One region of the Kitasatospora sp. NPDC088160 genome, then DNA from elsewhere that is predicted to be linked to it. Evidence: riboswitches for the same ligand, from Rfam matches in the RefSeq annotation. Region 1 holds a riboswitch; each other region holds the start of a gene.

Region 1 (5,495 bases):
TGACGCCAGCAGCGCCCAGTCGTCCTGCCGGCGTTTGGCGAAGCCGAGGCCCGGGTCCACGATGACCTGGGCGGGGTCGACCCCGGCCGACACCACCGCGTCCATCTGCCGTGCGACCTCGCGGATCACCTCGGCCGCGACGTCCTCGTACGCGGCCAGCTCGTCCATGTGGGCGGACTGCCCGCGCCAGTGCATGACGACGAAGGGCACTCCGGCCCTGGCCGCGGCGCGGGCCATGCCCGCGTCGGCCCGGCCCCCGCTGACGTCGTTGATGATCCGGGCGCCGGCCTCCACCGCCGCTTCGGCGACCCGGGCCCGCATCGTGTCGATGCTGACCAGGACGCCCTTGTCGGTGAGCGAGCGCACCACCGGCAGGACCCGGCGCAGTTCCTCCTCCTCGGACACCCTGGTCGCTCCCGGCCGGGTCGACTCCCCGCCGACGTCCACGATGTCCGCGCCCTGCTCGGCCAGCAGCAGTCCACGGTCCACCGCGCGCCCCGGGTCCAGCCAGCGGCCGCCGTCCGAGAACGAGTCGGGGGTCACGTTCACGACTCCCATCACCGCGCACCGATCCCATCCGGGCAGTCCCGACAATACCTGCGAAGGTCTTTTCATGCGCCCATTGTGCCGCCCGCCCCACCCGTCTCCCAACTCGTACCACCGAGAGAATTCGTATCACAGAGTGGACACCTGAGGACTACCGCGAGCCCGGCTGGTTAACCTCCTGCCATGACACTCGGAATTCCCTCCACGCGCACGGATCGGGCGACCTCCGTCCGCGAACTCCTCGCGGCCGGCAGGCTTTCCTATTCCTTCGAATTCATGCCGCCCCGGAGCGCCGAAGCGGAGGTCGGCCTGTGGAATGCGATCCGGCGCCTGGAAGCGCTGTCCCCCACCTTCGTCTCCGTGACCTACGGCGCCGGCGGGTCGACACGGGAGCGGACGGTGAACGTCACCGGCCGCATCGCGCAGGAGACCACCCTCACGCCGACCGCCCACCTGACCGCAGTCGGCCACAGCGTCGCCGAACTGCGGAACATCCTCGGCCACTACGCTGACCAGGGAGTTCGCAACATCCTGGCGCTGCGCGGCGACCCGCCGGGCGATCCGCTGGGCACCTGGCACCGCCACCCCGACGGAGTGGAGTACGCCGCCGACCTGGTGCGGCTGATCAAGGAGTCCGGCGACTTCTGCGTCGGCGTGGCCGCGTTCCCGGACCTGCACCCGAGGTCCCCCGACTGGGATTCCGAGATCAGGCACTTCATCGAGAAGTGCCGGGCGGGAGCCGACTACGCCATCACCCAGATGTTCTTCGACGTGGACAGCTACCTCCGTTTCCGGGATCGACTGGAATCGGCCGGCTGCACCGTTCCGGTCATTCCGGAGATCATGCCGGTGACCAGTATCCGGTCGCTTCGGAGGATTCCGACGCTGACCACTGCCGCCATTCCCGATGATCTCTCCGAAAGCATGCTGAAGCACCAGGACAACCCGAAGGCCGTCCGGTCGATCGGTATCGATCAGGCCACCGGAATGTGCCGGCGCCTGCTCTCCGAGGGAGTTCCCGGGCTGCATTTCATGACCATGAACTTCTCCACGGTGACGACGGAGATCTACCAGAACCTCGGGCTTCCCGGGTCCGGGTGAAACGGGCCGGGCCGCCGTTGCGGCCCGGCCCGGGGACGGTCCCGGGCCGACCCGGCCGGGCGCCGCACGGCGTGCGGGGCCCGGCCGGGTCGCGTCACCGGGGGGTCAGCCGGCGAGCTCCGCGCGCAGGTGGCGGGCGGCGCCGACGAGGCTGTCGAGCGAGGCGCGGGTCTCCGTCCAGCCGCGGGTCTTCAGGCCGCAGTCGGGGTTGACCCAGAGCCGCTCGGCGGGGATGGCCGCGAGGCCCGCGCGCAGCAGGGCGATGGCCTCGTCGGTGCTCGGGACGCGCGGGGAGTGGATGTCCCAGACGCCCGGGCCGACCTCGCGCGGGTAGCCGGCCCCGGCGAGTTCGCCGGCGACCTCCATGTGCGAGCGGGTGGCCTCCAGCGAGATGACGTCCGCGTCGAGTTCGTCGATCGCCGTCATGATCGCGCCGAACTCGGCGTAGCACATGTGGGTGTGGACCTGGGTGTCGGCCCGCACCCCGGAGGTGGCGAGGCGGAAGGACTCGGTCGCCCACGCCAGGTACGCCGGGCGGTCGGCGGCGCGCAGCGGCAGGGTCTCGCGCAGGGCCGGCTCGTCGACCTGGACGACGGCCGCGCCGGCGGCCTCCAGGTCGGTGACCTCGTCGCGCAGGGCGAGGGCGACCTGGCGGGCGGTGTCGCCGAGCGGCTGGTCGTCGCGGACGAAGGACCAGGCGAGCATCGTGACGGGGCCGGTGAGCATGCCCTTGACCGGGCGGTCGGTCAGGCCCTGCGCGTAGCCGAACCAGTCGACGGTCATCGGGTGCGGGCGGGAGATGTCCCCGGCCAGGACCGGCGGGCGCACGTACCGGGTGCCGTAGGACTGCACCCAGCCGTGCCGGGTGGCGAGGTAGCCGGTGAGCTGTTCGGCGAAGTACTGGACCATGTCGTTGCGCTCGGGCTCGCCGTGCACCAGGACGTCCAGTCCGGCCTTCTCCTGGAAGGCGATGACCTCCCGGACCTCCGCCTCGATGCGCTCGCGGTAGGCCGGGGCGTCGATCCGGCCCGCCGTGAGATCGGCCCGCGCGACCCGCAGTTCGGAGGTCTGCGGGAACGAGCCGATGGTGGTGGTCGGCAGCAGTGGCAGGCCGAGCCGGGCGCGCTGGGCCTCGGCCCGCTGCGGGTAGGCCTGGGCGCGGCGGGCGTCGTCGGCGGTGACGGCGGCGGTACGGGCGCGCACCGCCGGGTCGTGGGTGATCGGCGAGTTGGCGCGCGAGGCGAGGTCGGCGCGGTTGGCGGCCAGGTCGGCGGCGATCGCCCCCGTGCCCTCGCGCAGGCCCCGGGCCAGCAGCGCCACCTCCCTGGCCTTCTGCTTGGCGAAGGCGAGCCAGCGCAGGATCTGCGGGTCGACGTCGCGTTCGGCGGCGGCGTCCAACGGCACGTGCAGGAGGGAGCAGGACGGCGCGACGTCGACCCGCTCGGCGAGGCCCAGCAGGGTCGCCAGGGTGGCCAGCGACTTCTCCAGGTCGTTGATCCAGATGTTGCGCCCGTCGACCACCCCGGCGACCAGCCGCTTGCCGGGCAGCCCGCCGACGGCGGCCAGATCGTCCAGGTTCGCCGCGGCGGGCCCCGTGAAGTCCAGCGCCAGGCCCTCGACCGGGGCCTTGGCCAGCACCGGCAGGGCCTCACCCAGGCGGTCGAAGTAGCTCGCGACCAGCAGCTTCGGACGGTCCGCAAGGCCGCCCAGCTCACGGTAGGCGCGGGCGGCGGCGTTCAGCTCGGCCGGGGTGCGGTCCTGCACCAGCGCGGGCTCGTCCAGCTGCACCCACTCGGCGCCGGCCGCCTTCAGGTCCGCCAGCAGCTGCGCGTAGACGGGCAGCAGCCGGTCCAGCAGGGTGATCGGCTGGAAGTCCTCGGCGACACCGGGGGCGGGCTTGGCGAGCAGCAGGTAGGTGAGGGGGCCGACCAGCACGGGGCGTGCGGTGTGGCCGAGCGCCAGCGCCTCCCGAAACTCCCCGACGGCCTTGGCCGGGTTCGCGGTGAAGACGGTGTCCGGGCCGAGTTCGGGCACCAGGTAGTGGTAGTTGGTGTCGAACCACTTGGTCATCTCCAGCGGCGCGACCTCCTGGGTGCCGCGCGCCATGGCGAAGTAGCCGTCCAGCGCGTCCGCCTCGACGGCCGCCCGGTGGCGGGCCGGGATCGCGCCGACGGCGACCGTGGTGTCCAGTACGTGGTCGTAGAGCGAGAAGTCGCCGGTGGGCACTTCCGAGGCCCCGGCCTGGGCGAGCTGCGCCCAGTTCTCCCGGCGCAGGCCGACCGCCGTCTCCCGCAGGGCGTCGGCGGTGACCGTGCCCTTCCAGTAGCCCTCGATGGCCTTCTTCAGCTCCCGGCCCTGGCCCTGCCGGGGGTAGCCGTACACGGTGGCCCTGGTTGCCGCGGCTGCGGACTTCGTGGTCAAGGGACTCTCCTTCGCGAGTCTGGCTCCTCAAGTACCCGGGGACGGGACGAGAGCGCGAAGGGATGACGAACCGGGCGGCGGCTCACGTCGATGCGCGTGCCGGACCCGCCTGGTATGGTCGCCGACCCGCCCACGAGGTCACCGGGATATCCGCACGCGGAACGGTCCGCGGGCGGGCAACGGGCAGGTCTTCGGACTCGTGGGCGCACCGGGCCTGTTGGCGTCCGGTACCTACTGGCCATCGCTTCCCAGACCCGTCCCGGGTCCAGTGCGTATGACGGCGGTCGTTCCCACTCACCGCTGCGGGGCAGTCCCGGATTCCCACCGGGTTCCCTCTTGCGACGTCCTGCCTGGCGGGCAGGACGAACCAGCTGCGTCGCCAGCTTAGGGGCAAACCGCCGGGGCCGACGCGGAATTCACGGAAGCCGTCCGCATGGTGAGACTCCCTCGCCGCTCGCGGAGCCGATGGCGGAGCCGTTCGCGGTGTCGTTCGCGGTGACTCGTCGACCGTCCGGGGCCTCGAAGCGCACCATGGGCTCGAAGTTGGCGCGGCGGGCCGCGCGGCGGAAGACGGTGAGGACGGCCGGGCCGACGACGAGCACGGCGGTGAAGGTGGTGACGGCACGGCCGGTGTCCCAGCCGAGCGAGGTGGCGAGGTCGAAGAGCAGGTAGCGGTGCCACTGCTCGGTGAAGGGCAGCCCCGGCAGGTAGGCGATGGAACTGTTCGGGTCGGTGGAGAACGGCCAGAAGGAGAGGTTGAGGAGGAAGCCGAAGAGGTACCCGGAGAACGCCCCGTACGCGGCCAGCATCGGGACCTCCCAGCGCCGCCGCCGGGTTCTCGGCAGGAGCCCGGCGAGCATGCCGACGAACGCGCAGCCGAACATCTGGTACGGCATCCAGGGGCCGACGCCGCCGGTGAGCAGCGCGGAGGCGAACAGCGAGGTGCAGCCGAGGGTGAAGCCGAAGCCCGGGCCGAAGACCCGGCCGGCCAGGACGAGGACGAAGAAGACCGTCTCCACTCCGGCGGTGCCGGCGCCGAGCGGGCGCAGCCCGGCGTTGACGGCCGACAGGACGCCGAGCATGGCGAGGGCCTTGGCGTCGATGCCGCCGGCCGCGATCTCCGCGATGACGACGGCGAGCACCAGGACCAGCAGGGCGCCGAAGATCAGCGGCGGGGCGTAGGAGGAGCCGAACTTTCCGGGGGCGACGACGAACGGCCAGGTGAAGGCGACCAGGCCGATGAAGGCGGCCAGGGCCGCGACGACGCGGGCCCGGCCGGGGATCCGGACGGCACTCACCGGGCGGCCTGCGCGGGCGCGAGGGCGGCGGCGACCTGTCGGGTGGTCAGGTAGGGCAGCGGGGCGAGGATCTTGGCGGTCTGGGGGGCGAAGGTGGGCGAGGCGACGATGACCTCGGCGGTGGGGCCG
Region 2 (5,495 bases), on a different contig from region 1:
CACGCCGCCGGGCATCACCCGCCGCCCCGTCCCCCCGATCCAGCCCAATGGCTCCGCCGCGCAGGTCTGGGAGCTGCCGACCGGCCACGACTGCATGATCACCATGCCGAGGGAACTGAGTGAACTGCTCCTCAAGCTCGCCTGAGTAGTACATCGTTGACCTGAGGTGATCTCGGTCTGCGGGTCGGGCATCGGGTCGGCGTGGATCCGGGGGAGATCGGGCAACTCCGTGGTGAGCCGGCCGCGCGGGTGGGGCTTCGTCGCAGGTCAAGCTCGCTGTGGGTCTACTGCTGGTCGTCCTTGAGGGCTTCGGTCATCTGCTCGTCGATGGCCCTGATCTGGTTGCGGTAGGGGTGGAGGGTGGCTTCGATGCCGCCGCTTGGTGCTGTCGGCAGCGGGGCGGGGCACGGGCTCAAGCTTGGGCCTCGTGGTCGCGATCAGCCGTCGTGGTGGTCCGCCTGCTCCTTCCTGTGGCGTGGGAGTCGGTGGGACTCGACCGGTCGTCCGCCGGCGAGGTGCTCGGTGACGATGCGGCCGGCGACAGCCGGGTCGATCTTCCCGTACCAGATGTCGTCCGGCTGCACGCTGGCGACGGGGGCCTGGTTGCAGGGGAACTGGCACCCCGTCTGGGTGACGAGCACGTCGTCGTCGCCGAGGCCGTGCTCGGTCAGTTTCTGTACCAGGGCGCGTAGTCCCTCCTCCGCGCCCTTGGCCGCGCAACGCGGGCCGCGGCACACCAGGACCTGGTGCCGGTGGCCGGGGACTTCCTCCCAGGCCGCGGACGTGAGGCCGGGCTCCTGGCCGGTGATGGCCCTCGTCACCGCGGCCACCGCGGGGACCGCGTCCGGCGAGTCGGCGAGGCGGGTCGCGACGAGGAGTTCGGGACGGTGGCCCGCGCGCTTGCGCCACCAGTACGCCGCGATCCGCCGTAGCCAGGACTGGGCCGGGCCGGACGCCGCGAGGCGGACGCCGATCACGACCACGGTCTCGGCGCCCGCGTCGGCCAGCCTGGTCAGCTCGGCCGACAGGGAAGGGTCTGCCTGCTGCAGGAACGCGATCGAGGCCTGGTGCGACGCCGCTGTCCGGAGGAGTTCGTCACGGCGGACGGCTTCCCCCATCGACATGCCGACCAGGAGCGTGGCACTGCGGCGGGCGAGTGCGCCCGGGACGGGGCGGGTCATGGTGTTGTCCCTTCGGGGAGCAGTCCGTTCCACCGGATGTGCGGTCTGTCGTGCCGGGGGTGTCGTTCCACGGTGACGTCGACGCCGTAGACGTGCGCGATCGTCGGCGAGGTGAGCACGTCGGAGCTGGGCCCGTGGGCGACCAGTCGGCCGTCGAGCAGGACGGCGACCTCGTCGCAGTAGGCGGCGGCGAGTTCGAGGTCGTGCAGCGCGGCTACCGTGGTGATGCCCAGCCCGCGTACGGTGCCGAGGAAGCCGAGTTGGTGGCGTAGGTCGAGGTGGTTGGTGGGCTCGTCGAGCAGGAGCACGCCGGGCTCCTGCACCAGTGCCCGCGCGAGCTGGACCCGCTGCCGCTCGCCACCCGACAGCGTCGGCCAGGACCGGTCGAGCAGGTGGCCGACGTCGGCTGCGGCCACGGCCGCGGCGAACACGGACCGCTCGTGGGCGTCGGTGGCGGAGTTCGCCGGCACGGGCCAGCGGCTGCGGTGCGGCGTGCGGCCGAGATCGATGACCTGACGGACCGGCAGCGACAGCCGGGTGTCCGCCTGCTGCTCCATGAAGGCCACCTGTCGTGCTCGTCGGCGGGCCGTGAGTGCGTGGAGATCCTCTCCGTCCAGGAGGACCCGACCCTCGCTCGGCCGGGTCAGTCCGGCGACCGCGCGCAGCAAGGTGGTCTTCCCGGCGCCGTTGGGTCCGAGCAGGCCCGTGATCCGGCCGGGGGCGAACGCGAGCGAGACCGCGTCCAGCAGCGTGGCTCCGCCGATGCTCACACGAAGTCCCTCCGTGCGCAGCTCGGCGGGGGGCGTCACCGTCACTGCCCCCTCCCGTCGGCCCGCCCCTGGCGCCACAGCAGCCAGGCGAAGAAGGGCGCTCCGAGCCCGGCCGTGATGACGCCGACGGGGATCTCCCGGTCGGGGAGGACCGAGCGCGCCACGATGTCGCTGCCCACCAGGAGGGAAGCGCCCACCAGTGCCGACACGGGCAGCAGGAGGGCGTGGCGCGGGCCGCAGACGAGACGGACGACATGCGGTACGACCAGGCCGAGGAACCCGATGACGCCGGTGTGGGCGACCAGGCACGCGGTTACCAGCGCGGCGGTGGCGACGAGGACCCAACGGGTGCGCTCGACGTGGACGCCGAGGGAGCGGGCGGCGGTCTCGCCGAACGCGAAGGCGTCCAGGTCGCGGGCCGAGGAGGCCAGGACCGTGACACCGGCCAGCGCGACCGCGGTCAGGAAGACGGCGGTGGGCCACCGCACGCCGGCGACCGAGCCCAGCGTCCACTCCATGACACCGCGCGCCGCGTTGCGGTCCCCGAGGACCAGCACGACGAACGAGGTGTAGGCCCCGCACATCTGTCCCACCGCGATGCCGGCGAGCACGGTCCGGGTGGTCGGTAGCGACCGGGTGCGCGCGCCGGCCAGTGCCAGGACGACGACGGCGGCTAGCAGGGCACCGGCGAAGGCCGCCGTGGACACCGCGCCGGTGCCCACGGCGCCGGACACGCCGACGCCGAGGACGATCACGGTGACCGCGCCGGCGGCGGCTCCGTCCGAGATCCCGAGCAGGAAGGGATCGGCCAGGTCGTTCCCGGTCAGCGTCTGCAACACCGCGCCGCAGACCGCGAGGCCTGCGCCGGTGGCAGCCGCTCCCAGAACGCGGGGCAGCCGCAACTGCCAGACGATCTGGTCGTCCAGCAGCGTGACGTGCGGGTTGCCCAGCCCGAGACGGCGCACCACGACGTCGATCACCGTCCGGACCGGCTCGTGTTGCGAGCCCACGGCGAGGCCGAGGAGCACGGTGGCCAGGAGCAGGGCCGCACCGATGGCCAGGGCCGCCGTCGCGCGGCCCGGACCAGGGGGCCGCGCGACGGCGGGGTGGGGCGCGGTCATGAACCCGGGTGCAGTCGGCCCAGTCCCGCGGACACCCGGGCGGCACCGTCGGCGAGCAGCACGCCGGGAGTCGACTCCGAGAACGGCACCACCACGAAAGCCTTGCGCTGCACGGCGGTGAGCTTGCTCAGCACCGGGTCGTTCTCCAAGTAGTCGATCTTGGACTGGGCCGTGTCCCAGCCGGCGTCCGCGACCACGATGGCGTCCGGGTCCGCCGCGACGACCTTCTCCCAGCTCACGTTCTGCCAGCCACCGGACAGGTCCCCGAAGACGTTGCGGGCGCCCACGGCATTGAGAACGAGTTGAGGTCCGCCGTGGCCGGCCCCGACGAACGGCGCCTTGGTGTCCGAGTCGTACCACAGGACCTTCAAGCCCTTGCCCGCGGCCGTCGCCGTGAACTCGGCCAGCTGCTGCTCCTGTTGCTGCTGGATCGCGGCGGCCCGCTCCGTGACACCGAAGACCTTGGCGACGTCGTTCAGTTCGCCCCACACCGCCTGCCAGGTCGTCGGCGGCACCTGGCTCTTGTCCGAGCAGCCGAACGGGGACAGGTACGACGGGATGCCCTGGCCGCGCAGTTCCCCCCGGGTGCCCGCGACCTTGTCGGTGAACGCGCTGGAGTAGGAGGCGTACAGGAAGTCGGGACGGGCCGCGAGGAGCTTCTCCTTCGTCGGGTAGTCCTTGGAGAGCACCGGGACGGAGTCGTAGGCCGCCTTCCACTTCTCCGGGATGGAATCGTCGAGGTAGGCGGTACCGGCCATGCGGGACTGCAGGCCGAGGGCCAGGGCCACCTCGGTGGCACCCTCGTTGAGCGTCACCAGCCGGTCGGGCGGCGCGCCGACCGTCACGGTGGACCCGCAATTGTCGACGCTGACCGGCGCGGCAGTTCCGGTCGTCCCGCCGGACGTGGTGGGCGCGGGGGCGCCCGTGCAAGCTCCGAGCATGCCGATGAACAGGAAGGCCGCGACCGCCCGGCCGACACGTATCGGACCTGTGGGACGTACGGAACATATGGAACGGAACGGATACGGCAGACCGCTGGGCACGTGTTCTCCAAAACCCTCGTGGAACATGTAGCGCCGTGGCCGGTCTCCTGGCTTCCGCATCAACGCGCCGCGGCCGACCTTCCCGGACGGCTCTTCCAACCCGCCCAGTGGCCCTGACCGCTGGAAAAGCCGGTCAGCGAGGGCCGCGGAACTCCGCGGCAACAGTGGCGAGGGCCGCACCGGACTCAGACCGGTTTCCCGTACACCACGGCGATGGCAAGGTATCAGGCGTGGTCAGGTCGGTGCTGGCCAGCCCGTGGGATGGTCGTCTGGACCGTTCCTGGGGTTGCGGGAGGGATCGGCCACGGGGCCCGGTCGGGGGTCTCAGGTGCGGGCGGCGACGATCCAGTTCCTGAACTCGACGGCGTAGTGCCGCAGGTGGTGGTCCAGGACCTCGTCCGGGCACGTGACGGGGAAGTAGGGCGCCGCCACTCGGCCGGCGGGCGGAGACGCGGCTGGTCGTCGGCGTCGAGCGGATCGAGCACGCCGTCACCGACCCTGCTCGGCGGCGGAGGCACCGGGCCGTCGAAGGGGGGCCCGCGCACGCCCTCCCGCGGACCTGCGACGGGTGGTCAGGGGTGTGTTCCCCCACTTCGGGGGCAAGCGACGAGGCGGAGCGGCTCACCGAAAGGGTGTGTCGTGCCGGACAGAGCGCCACCCCTGGGGATAGTTCGTACATCACCAGCAATCACGCGGGCGACGGCCCGGCGGTCGTGCCCGCCCAGTGCCGGAGGAACGATGGACGACAAGCCGAGACGAAGGAGCAACGGCATGGCGAACGACCAGAACGACGCTACCGCGCGGCGCGACGAATCCCTCGCGGATCCGGTGGCAGGGCGGACAGGGTGGGACGAGGTCGACGCGCGGGCGGTGGACACCGTGCGGCTGCTGGCCGCCGACGCGGTGCAGAAGGTCGGCAACGGCCATCCGGGCACCGCGATGAGCCTGGCCCCACTGGCGTACCTGCTGTTCCAGAACGTCATGCGCCACGACCCCGGCGACGACCGGTGGCTGGGACGGGACCGCTTCGTGCTCTCCTGCGGCCACTCCAGCCTGACCCTCTACATCCAGCTCTACCTGGCCGGCTACGGCCTGGAACTCTCGGACCTGCAGGCTTACCGGACCTGGGGCTCCGCCACCCCCGGGCACCCCGAACACCGGCACACCCCCGGCGTGGAGATCACCACCGGCCCGCTGGGCCAGGGCCTGGCCAGCGCGGTGGGCATGGCGATGGCCGCCCGCCGCGAACGTGGTCTCCTCGACCCGGACGCCGAAGCGGGCACCAGCCCCTTCGACCATCACGTCTACGTGATCGCCTCCGACGGAGACATGATGGAGGGCGTCACCGGCGAGGCCGCCTCCCTGGCAGGGCACCAGGAA
Region 3 (5,495 bases), on a different contig from region 1:
ACGTCCGTGGACGCGGTGCGCGGCCTGTTCTCCGACTCCTCACGGGCCGCCGCACAGGCCGACGAGTCCGACCTGCCCCGGCTGCGGGCGGTGCGGACCAGGCTGCGCGGGGTCTTCGAGGCCGCCGCCGAGGGCGACGAGATCCGGGGCGTCGACCTGCTGAACAGCCTGCTGATGGAGTACCCGGTCAGCCCGCTGGTCTCCGGGCACGACTACCTGGACGACGCCGGCCGGCCGCGCTGGCACCTGCACCTGGCCGACAACTCGCCCACCGCCACCGCGCACTTCAGCGCGGTCGCCTGCATGGGCCTGGCCGTCCACCTGACCGAGCTGGGCGCCGACCGGCTCGGCATCTGCCAGGCCGCGCCCTGCCGCAACGCCTACCTGGACACCTCGACCAACCGCTCCCGCCGCTACTGCTCGGACCGCTGCGCGACCCGCGCCAACGTCGCCGCGTACCGGGCCCGCAAGCGCCAGGAGGCCGAGGCCGCGGCACTCGGCGCCGCCGGCTAGGTCCTGTCCGGGCCGGGCCCAGGGGGTCAGAGCTCGTCCGCCCAGACGCCCAGGCGGCGGGCCAGACCCGGCACCCGGGCCAGCCGGGTGCCCAGCAGCAGCCGCTCCAGCCGCCGCCCCGGCGCCAGCCAGGCCGGGCGCGGGCGCAGCCGCAGCAGCACCCGGCCGAGCACCAGCTCGTCCGGGACCGGGCCGTAGCTGCGGCTGTCGCTGTCCACCGGCCGGTTGTCGGACAGCAGCCACCAGCCCCTCGGACGCCGCTCGGCGGCCCGCTTCACCACCAGCAGGTCCTGCTGGAAGGGGTGCCGGAAGAGCACCACCGCGCCGGGCCGGATCGGCGCGCCGTAGCGCACCAGCAACTGGTCGCCCTCGCGCAGGGTCGGGACCATCGACGGGCCCGCCACGTCGACCAGCCCGAACGGCACCGCGCCGCCGCCCCGGCCCCGGGGTTCCGTGCCCATCGGTTCCGCGTCCGCCGGTTCCGTGCTCCGCGCCACGACTCCTCCTCCCGGACCGCCCGGTCCCAGTCTGCCGTACGGACCGTCACCCCGTTCGATCCGTTCGATGTCCGGATTACCCCGGTTCCGGGTCCGCCTTTTGCCCTAGGCCCACCGCCCGATCGCGAAACCCCGGGTGCGGAAGGGTAATCTCGGGCGCGGGAAGACGATCTAAGGAAGGACTCCCATGTTCTCTCGTCTGTTTGCACCGCGCGCCACCGCCCACGCCCACTGTGACCTGCCCTGCGGCGTGTACGACCCGGCGCAGGCCCGGATCGAGGCCGAGTCGGTCAAGGGCACCCAGGAGAAGTACCAGGCCAACGAGGACCCGGCTTTCCGCACCCGCGCCCTGATCATCAAGGAGCAGCGTGCCGAGGCCGTCAAGCACCACATCTCGGTGCTGTGGAGCGACTACTTCAAGGCCCCGCACTTCGAGAAGTACCCGCAGCTGCACCAGCTGATCAACGACACCCTGAAGGCCGCCTCGGCCGCCAAGGCGTCCACCGACCCCGCCACCGGCCAGGCCCTGCTGGACCTGATCGCCGAGGTCGACAAGATCTTCTGGGAGACCAAGCAGGCCTGAGCCTGACGCGTCGCCACCCGACCGCCCCCGTCCGCGAGCCCGGACGGGGGCGGTCGTGCGTTCACGCCCCATCCGAGCCCGGTAAGGGTTGCCTAGCCTGAGTGGCTGTTATGCTGCCAGGGCGTCCGAGGGGGAAGTCCGGTGTGAATCCGGCGCTGACCCGCAACGGTGAGCACGGCCCCGGGGCCGCGCCAGCCCGATCGCCCCCGGCCGCTGAACTCCCGACAACTCGCCGTGGACTGCGAGGGGATGGCGCCCGGGCCCGCGCCCGACCGGTGCCGCCCCCGCGCACCCGCGGCCCGAGGCAAGGCGCACCGTGAGCAGCACCGCAGCCGCGGGCAGTGGCGCAACGAGCCCGCCCGCCCGCCGAATACCCGCCCTCCCGCTCGCCGTCGGCCTGGCCGCCGCCCTGCTGCTCTCGCTGCTCTGCGGCGTGGCGCTGGGCGCCTCCGGGATCGGCCTGCCCCGCGCCCTGCGGCTGCTGGCCGCCGGGCTGACGGGCGGACGGCTGGAGGCGGACGAGGCCGCCGCCTACGCGATCGTCTGGGAGATCCGGCTGCCGCGCGCCGTGCTGGCCTCGGTGGTCGGCGCCGGGCTGGCCGCCACCGGGGTCGCCGTCCAGGCCCTGGTGCGCAACGCGCTGGCCGACCCGTTCGTGCTCGGCATCTCCTCCGGCGCGGCCGTCGGCGCCAACGCCGTGCTGCTGCTCGGCGCCTTCGCCTCGCTCGGGGTGTGGGCGATCTCGGCCTCCGCGTTCGGCTCCGCGCTGGTCGCCATGGTTCTGGTCTACCTCGCGGCGCGCACGGCCTACGGGCTCACCCCGCTGCGGCTGGTGCTCACCGGCACCGCGCTCTCCTACGGCTTCTCCGCCGTCACCGCGCTGATGGTCTTCGCGGCCGCCCGAGGCGAGGCCGCCCGGGACGCCATGATGTGGCTGCTCGGCAGCCTCGGCGGCGCCACCTGGGGCTCGGTGCCGATCGCCGCCGCCACCGTGCTGGCCGGCCTGGCGTACCTGGCCTGCGCCGCCGGCCGGCTGGACGCGCTCGCCATGGGCGACGAGACGGCCGCCTCGCTGGGCGTGGACCCGGACCGGCTGCGCCGCGAGCTGTTCGTGGTGACCGCCGCCGTCACCGGCACGGTGGTGGCCGTCAGCGGGGCGATCGGCTTCGTCGGGCTGATGGTGCCGCACCTGGCCCGGATGCTGGTCGGCGCCGGGCACCGCCGGGTGCTGCTGGTCGCGCCGCTCGCCGGGGCGCTGCTGCTGGTCTGGGTGGACATCGTCTCGCGCACCCTGCTGGCGCCCGCCGAACTGCCGGTCGGGGTGGTCACCGCGGTGCTCGGGGTGCCCTGTTTCCTGCTGCTGATGCGCCGTCGCGGCTATTCCTTCGGAGGCCGCTGATGGATCTCGCCCTGGACTCCGTCTCGGTCGAGCTGGCCGGCGCCCGGCTGGTCCACGACGTCGCCCTGGACGCCGCCGCCGGGCAGGTGGTCGGACTGGTCGGGCCCAACGGCAGCGGCAAGTCGACGCTGCTGCGCTGCGTCTACCGGGCGCTGCGGCCGGCCGCCGGGGCCGTCCGGCTGGACGGCGCGGACCTGCACGCGCTGACCGCGCGCGAGGCCGCCCGGCGGGTGGCCGCACTCCCCCAGGAGCACTCCGCCGAGTTCGACTTCACGGTGGCCGAGGTGGTCGCCATGGGCCGGTTGCCGCACCGGCGCGGGCTGGGCGGCCCGGGTGCGGACGACCACGCGCGCTGCACGGAGGCGCTGCGCAAGGTCGGCGCCGAACAGTTGGCCGGGCGGGGCTTCCTGAGCCTGTCCGGCGGCGAGAAGCAGCGGGTGCTGATCGCCCGCGCGCTGGTCCAGGAGCCCCGGCTGCTGGTGCTGGACGAGCCCACCAACCACCTGGACATCGGCCACCAGTTGGACGTGCTGGCGCTGGTCCGGGAGGCCGGCCCGACGGTGCTCACCGCGCTGCACGACCTCAACCTGGCGGCCGGCCACTGCGACCTGCTGTACGTGCTGCGGGCCGGCCGGATCGTCGCCTCGGGGCCGCCCGCCGAGGTGCTCCGACCCGCCCTGCTGGCCGAGGTGTTCGGCGTCCGGGCCACCCCCGTCCGGCACCCGGTGACCGGCGCCGTCCAACTGCTCTTCGACCGGATCTGACCCACCCCCCGAAGGAACCCCCGTGCGCACCAAGGCCGTTGCCATCACCGCCCTGCTCACCCTCGGGCTCACCGCCTGCGGCGCCGAGATCGCCCCGAGCGGCGACGCCACCGCCGCCTCCGCCCACTACCCGGTGACCGTGGAGAACTGCGGCACCAAGCTCACCTTCCCGCAGAAGCCCGCCCGGACGGTGACCAACGACGTCGGCATCACCGAGCTGATGCTCGCCCTCGGCCTGGCCGACCGGATGGCCGGCTACGTGATGCCCGACGACAAGGGCCGGGTCGACCAGGTCGCCTGGAAGGACGGCTACCAGCAGACCGCGTGGCTCTCCAAGAAGGAGATCACCAAGGAGATCGTGCTGGGCGCCAAGGCCGACCTGGTCTTCGCCGGCTGGCACTACGGCTTCGACGAGGGCCGCGGCTTCACCCCGCAGGCGCTCAAGGACCTCGGCATCCCCTCGTACGTGCTCAGCGAGTCCTGCCGCAGCGGCAAGGGCACCGAGCGCGGCGTGATGTCCCCGCTGGACGCGCTCTACACCGACCTGGCCAACCTCGGCGAGATCTTCGACGTCCGCGACCGGGCGGACAAGCTGGTCGCCGATTTCAAGGCGCAGGTCGCCGCCGCCCCGCAGCCCGAGCGCCGGCCGTCCGTGTTCCTGTACGACAGCGGGCAGGACAAGCCGTACACCGCCGGGAAGTTCGCCGCGGCCGACGAGATCATCGCCAAGGCCGGCGGGGCCAACGTGATGGGCGACCTCGCGGACACCTGGGTCACCGTCGGCTGGGAGAGCGTGGTCCAGCGCGACCCCGAGGTGATCCTGATCAACAACTACGGCGAGACCGGCGCCGACGCCAAGCGCGCCTTCCTGAAGTCCTTCCCGCCGCTGGCCGGCGTCTCGGCGGTCAGGAACGACCGGATCTTCGTCCTGGACTACGTCGACCTGGTGGAGAGCCCGCGCAACCCGGCCGCGATCACCGCGCTGGCCGACTACCTGCGCACCGTCCCCGCCCGCTGACCCGCCCGCCCCCGGCCCGGGCCCCGGCCCGGGCCTGGGCCGGGGGCGGGGACGCGCAGTAGGCTCGCGGCATGATCCGCACCGCCGTCGTGACCGACGTTCCCGTCATCCTCGCCCTGATCCGCGAGCTCGCGGAGTACGAGAAGGCCCCGCAGGAGGCCGTGGCCACCGAGGAGCAGCTGCGCGACGCCCTGTTCGGCGCCAACCCCGCGCTGTTCGGCCTGATCGCCGAGGACGACGCCACCGGCGAGCCGGTCGGCTTCGCGGTCTGGTTCCTCAACTTCTCGACCTGGCGCGGCACCCACGGGATCTACCTGGAGGACCTGTACGTCCGCCCGCTGTCCCGCGGCGGCGGCCACGGCAAGGCGCTGCTGCTGGAACTGGCACGGATCGCCGTCGAACGCGGCTACGCGCGGGTGGAGTGGTCGGTGCTCGACTGGAACACGCCCTCGATCGACTTCTACAAGTCCCTCGGCGCGGTGCCGATGGACGACTGGACCGTCTACCGGCTCACCGGCGAGGCGCTCGCCGCCGCCGGCGGCGGCGGCGGCGGTCACTGAACGGACCGCCCGAACCCCTGCCACCCTGCGTCGCGATGGCTTACCATGAGTGACTCCCGAGCCCCGGCCGGCGTGCGGAAGGCGGTAAGGTCTCAGGCGGATACGCGGCGTCCGGTCGCCCCGCGAAGGGTATGACCGGTACGTACCGCACCACCCCTCTG

What was found. Region 1 has a riboswitch for cobalamin ahead of metE (5-methyltetrahydropteroyltriglutamate--homocysteine S-methyltransferase). Riboswitches for the same ligand answer to the same signal wherever they lie in the genome.
Region 2: it holds a riboswitch for cobalamin, as region 1 does, so the genes downstream of both, ACIOGZ_RS26820 (ABC transporter substrate-binding protein) here and metE (5-methyltetrahydropteroyltriglutamate--homocysteine S-methyltransferase) in region 1, are expected to answer to the same signal.
Region 3: it holds a riboswitch for cobalamin, as region 1 does, so the genes downstream of both, ACIOGZ_RS31550 (FecCD family ABC transporter permease) here and metE (5-methyltetrahydropteroyltriglutamate--homocysteine S-methyltransferase) in region 1, are expected to answer to the same signal.

Annotation. Positions count from the first base shown of each region.
Region 1 is NZ_JBIUSS010000016.1:135,718-141,212, reverse strand. Features, by position in the region: gene folP (dihydropteroate synthase) at 1-615, opposite strand, end outside; gene metF (methylenetetrahydrofolate reductase [NAD(P)H]) at 730-1,647, shown strand; gene metE (5-methyltetrahydropteroyltriglutamate--homocysteine S-methyltransferase) at 1,753-4,068, opposite strand; cobalamin riboswitch at 4,233-4,455, opposite strand; gene ACIOGZ_RS24920 (ECF transporter S component) at 4,485-5,366, opposite strand; gene ACIOGZ_RS24915 (ATP-binding cassette domain-containing protein) at 5,363-5,495, opposite strand, start outside.
Region 2 is NZ_JBIUSS010000018.1:125,550-131,044, forward strand. Features, by position in the region: gene ACIOGZ_RS26795 (alpha/beta fold hydrolase) at 1-145, shown strand, start outside; gene ACIOGZ_RS26800 (hypothetical protein) at 285-416, opposite strand; gene ACIOGZ_RS26805 ((2Fe-2S) ferredoxin domain-containing protein) at 438-1,181, opposite strand; gene ACIOGZ_RS26810 (ABC transporter ATP-binding protein) at 1,178-1,951, opposite strand; gene ACIOGZ_RS26815 (iron chelate uptake ABC transporter family permease subunit) at 1,993-3,072, opposite strand; gene ACIOGZ_RS26820 (ABC transporter substrate-binding protein) at 3,069-3,917, opposite strand; cobalamin riboswitch at 4,135-4,340, opposite strand; gene tkt (transketolase) at 4,887-5,495, shown strand, end outside.
Region 3 is NZ_JBIUSS010000023.1:111,846-117,340, forward strand. Features, by position in the region: gene ACIOGZ_RS31535 (CGNR zinc finger domain-containing protein) at 1-513, shown strand, start outside; gene sodX (nickel-type superoxide dismutase maturation protease) at 540-974, opposite strand; gene sodN (superoxide dismutase, Ni) at 1,198-1,593, shown strand; cobalamin riboswitch at 1,682-1,820, shown strand; gene ACIOGZ_RS31550 (FecCD family ABC transporter permease) at 1,910-2,992, shown strand; gene ACIOGZ_RS31555 (ABC transporter ATP-binding protein) at 2,992-3,756, shown strand; gene ACIOGZ_RS31560 (ABC transporter substrate-binding protein) at 3,779-4,774, shown strand; gene ACIOGZ_RS31565 (GNAT family N-acetyltransferase) at 4,846-5,334, shown strand.